Regions from separate parts of the Veillonella dispar genome, predicted to be linked through region 2. Evidence: riboswitches for the same ligand, from Rfam matches in the RefSeq annotation. Region 2 holds a riboswitch; the other holds the start of a gene.

Evidence for each region. Region 2 has a riboswitch for cobalamin ahead of nikB (nickel ABC transporter permease). Riboswitches for the same ligand answer to the same signal wherever they lie in the genome.
Region 1: linked by a shared signal. The riboswitch ahead of EL171_RS09445 (methylmalonyl-CoA mutase family protein) and the one ahead of nikB (nickel ABC transporter permease) in region 2 are both predicted to bind cobalamin.

What each region holds. Positions count from the first base shown of each region.
Region 1 is NZ_LR134375.1:2,011,713-2,013,925, reverse strand. Features, by position in the region: gene rarD (EamA family transporter RarD) at 1-96, opposite strand, end outside; cobalamin riboswitch at 366-541, shown strand; gene EL171_RS09445 (methylmalonyl-CoA mutase family protein) at 836-2,213, shown strand, end outside.
Region 2 is NZ_LR134375.1:1,755,553-1,757,765, reverse strand. Features, by position in the region: gene potE (putrescine-ornithine antiporter) at 1-184, shown strand, start outside; cobalamin riboswitch at 567-754, shown strand; gene nikB (nickel ABC transporter permease) at 903-1,841, shown strand; gene nikC (nickel transporter permease) at 1,841-2,213, shown strand, end outside.

The DNA.
Region 1 (2,213 bases), 260 kb from region 2:
AACATGGTTTAATAATGCCCAATAGAGAGGGAGTAAGCCCCAGATGATATAGCAACTAAGGGCTGTTATTAGACCTTTTTTACTTGTATGCTCCATAATGCCTCCTTGTGATTGTATACATTATATCACGCATTGTGTTTGCATTTGTGCGTAGGCTTAGATTTTATGATGATTTGTACTCGATTTATAACTCGATTTGCAGACAATGAATACGTATATTTGATAGCGATGAATACGTATATTTGAAAGTGATGAGTTTTTATCATTTTAAATATGCATTAGTTATAACCTAAAATTTGATACTTATGATTAACTGTTATGTTCATTGACTTTGTGCATAATCTTACACTATATTGGACTTAGAACAACGAATATAGAGAATAGGTGTCGCAAGACTTAATAGAGAAATCGGTACAAGCCGATGCGGTCCCGCCACTGTAAGGACGAGCCTGCTTTCAAAAATGTCACTGGAGCAATCTGGGAAGGCGAAAGTAAGGCGATGAGCCCGAGCCAGGAGAACTGCCTATTTGATAATCACCGTTATGTACCTACGAGCGATAGGAAGGGGATTGAGGTATGCTGGTTTCAGTGTTTTTTTGGCATACTTTTCAACAAGGAACCTTACGTGTCACTTTTGGGTGGCACGTTTTTTGTTGCCCTTGAAAGTGACTGTTGAGCATATACATCAGGCTTTATTGTTAGTAAACTGATGGACACAGATTTGAGGTTGATGTGATCCATAGATAGGAAAGCTTTGGTGGTGTATAAGCATAACAATTGTAGGTACGGTGCGCTGTTTCTCGGTATGGTTTCGAGTTGAAAAGGAGGCACATATATGTCTGACAAAAAGACTTCAAAGGATGCTGAACGCGATCTATTAGCTCCTGTATCCTTTGATGAATTTGAGAAACCTACGTATGAACAATGGCAGGCAGAGGTTGAAAAGGCGTTAAAGGGTGGCGACTTCCACAAGAAGATGTTCACGAAAACCTATGAAGGTATTACGTTGCAGCCGATTTACACACCTGCATTGCATGCAGAAGCAATTCCAAAGGGCGTATACCCTGGGGCAGGTGAGTTCTTACGTGGCACTAAGGCAAGTGGTTATATTAAAGACTCTTGGGGTGTATCCCAATATGTAGATGACTCTTTGCCTAAAGATGCTAATCATGCAAGTTTATACGAGATTGTAAAAGGTGGCACTATTCACAATATCCGCCTCGATGAAGCAACACGTCATGATCAAGACGTGCAAGTAGGCGCATCTGTTGGCGTTGGTGGTACATCTGTATCCACCATGGATGACTGCAAACAATTAATCGACCGCTTCAATTTGAAGGAAAACCCTTTGTACATTGAAACTGGTGCTTCTGCAGCCATCTTGCTTGGCATGTTAGCGGCTACAGTGAAAGGCGCTAAAAAACAAACGTCTGACTTGAAAGGTCTCGTTGGTGCTGACCCTATCGGCGTTATGGCGAAAGACGGTGCTTTGCACATTTCCTTAGATACAGCCTTTGATGAAATGGCACATACTGTTGTATGGGCTAAAGAACAGGCACCAGAGCTTAAAACAGTGCTTGTATCCGGCGATGTATACGCTAATGGCGGCGCTAACGATGTGCAAGAGGTTGCCTATGCATTGGCAACGGCTGTGTGCTACGTGCGTCAATTAGCACAACGTAACATCGACATTCACACCATCGCGAAGAGCTTGATGTTCACATTCTCCTTAGGTGCTAACTTCTTTATGGAAATTGCTAAATTACGTGCCTTACGCGTACTTTGGGCTCGTATTATGGAAGCTTTCGGTGCTGAAGAAGCGGACCGCGCCGTTCATGTACACGGCAGAACATCTGCTTTCACAAAAACTGTATACGACCCATATGTAAACTTGTTGCGTAATACGACACAAGCATTCTCTGGCGTTGTAGGCGGTTTGAACAGCCTTGAAGTATCTCCATTTGACCAACCAATTCGCAAAGCGGATGATTTCTCTCGCCGTATTGCCCGTAACATCCAAGTTATGTTGCAAACTGAATTCGAGTTGCGTCAACCTGTGGATCCTGTAGGCGGTTCTTGGTACGTGGAAACATTGGCTGCTGAACTATGTGAAAAAATTTGGGCTGAGTTCCAAACCATCGAGTCTAAAGGAGGCATTATTGCAGCCTTGAAAGAAGGCTATCCTCAAGCTCAAGTGAAAGCAATCCTCGAAG
Region 2 (2,213 bases):
TGTAGCTGAAAGCCGTATTAAACGCTCCAATTACGTATTTGGTGCAGGCGTTATCTACTGCTTGTATGCTGTCTATGCATGTGGTGTTGATGCTATGCTTGGTAGTGCAGTGGCAGTAAGCATTGGTCTTGTGATCTACACGCAAAGCGCACCGCTTACAAGAAAGTATCGATTAATTAAATAACTCTCGTCTTATAAGAGGCTGTTACTTAGTAACAGCCTCTTTTTGGTATATTAATCAAACTTATTAATTATGGTTTTATTGATTATAAATAATTGATAGTTGATTAAGTGATTAAAAGTTTTTTGGCATGTATAAAAAAAAAATTATGAGAAAATTACCATTATAATAATAATTAATATATATACAGTTGCATACAGTTAATACAGAAAAAATCATATATATAAAGTGATTTGCATAGGTTTATACATAAATAGAGACTTAATCAGTAATCGATAATTTTTATTAGTATAAAAATTATATTGAAAATCTACGATGTACATATACCTATAAGGGGTATATGTATTGTAAATAGGATATTAATATAGTATATTTATAATCGATAAAAATGAATGAACTAGTGAGTGTCGGTATTCACCGAGCGTAAAAGAGGAAAATGGGTGTAAATCCCATACTATGCAAATAGCTGTAATGAGGAGCAAGGTTTCATTATAGGGTCACTGGGAAACTGGGAAGGCCGAAATGTTGCGATGAATCATGAGTCAGAAAGCCTGCTCTAAATGTATGGTATTGTACATACTATACTTAATTTAGGTTAGTCAGGTGGACTAACCTTTTTTGTCGTTTTCCTATATGCACCTCTGCTATATCGGGAGAGATAAGCATATTAGTTGTTCATTTAGATTATTGTAGTATTTAGAGAGTATAGGAGGAGGCGCCTATGGGCAAACGCTTTGCTAAACAGCTAGGTCAATTCATTGTTACACTGTTTGGCATTACTTTTTTAACATTTTGTCTCACTTATTTAGCACCAGGCGATCCAGTTACGATGTTACTAGAAACGGCAGATACTATCGTGTCTCAGGAGCTTATCGATGAAACTCGAGCTCAGCTTGGGTTAGATAAACCGTTCTTAGTGCAATATGCAAACTGGGTTGTGAATGCTGCACAAGGTGACTTAGGGATGAGTTACTCTGCTAAAAAGCCTGTTGTAGATCGTATGTTGGAGGCTTTGCCAGGGACAGTTATGTTAGCAGGTACATCATTAGTATTTACATTGCTCTATGCATTGCCGGCAGGGATTATAAGCGCCTTAAATCGAAACAAATGGATCGACTATCTGTTGCGCGTTGCTTCCTTTGTAGGCGTGTCTATGCCATCATTCTGGTTAGGCCTTGTACTGATTTATATCTTTGGCCTTAAATTAGGACTTGTTCCTATTGCATCTTCTCGTGTAACTCCTATCGGTGTAATTCTACCAGCCGTTACATTAGCTGTTGTAGTCGGGTCCAAGTACATGCGCCAAGTTCGTCTCGTTATTCTTGAAGAAATGCAAAAGGATTATGTTATCGGCGCACGTGCTCGTGGTGTGAGTGAGATGAAAATTTTATTCGGTCATATTTTGCCTAATGCGGTATTACCACTTATCACTATACTGGGCGTTGTCATCGGTTGGTTATTAGGCGGTGTTGCAGTTATTGAAATGGTATTCTCCTGGCCTGGTCTTGGGAATATGGCAGTATATGCCATTACTATGCGCGACTATCCATTGATCGAAGGTTTTGTGTTGTGGGTTGCCTTAGCATATATGTGTATTAATGCATTAGTTGATGCGTCATATATCTTGTTAGACCCTAGATTAAAAAGGGAGAGAGCATAATGGCAGAATTTATTCAAAAACATAAACTGTTCTCTTTCTACAGTACATTGATGATTATTGTTGTACTCATTGCTATTTTTGCACCATGGCTTGCTCCGGGTGATGCTTTTAGCTCAAATCTGAGTCAAGCATTACAAGCGCCAAGTAGTCAACATTGGTTTGGTACAGATAAGCTTGGTCGTGATGTATTGTCTCGCATCATTTATGGTACACAGTTATCCTTGTTTATGGGTGTCAGTATTGTTGTTATCATGGTAAGCATTGGTACTATTATCGGTGCCGTAGCTGGTTATTTCGGTGGTAAAATCGAAATGGTCCTCATGCGTCTTGCAGATATTATGTTATCCTTCCCAGGCGTTGTGTTAGCCATTG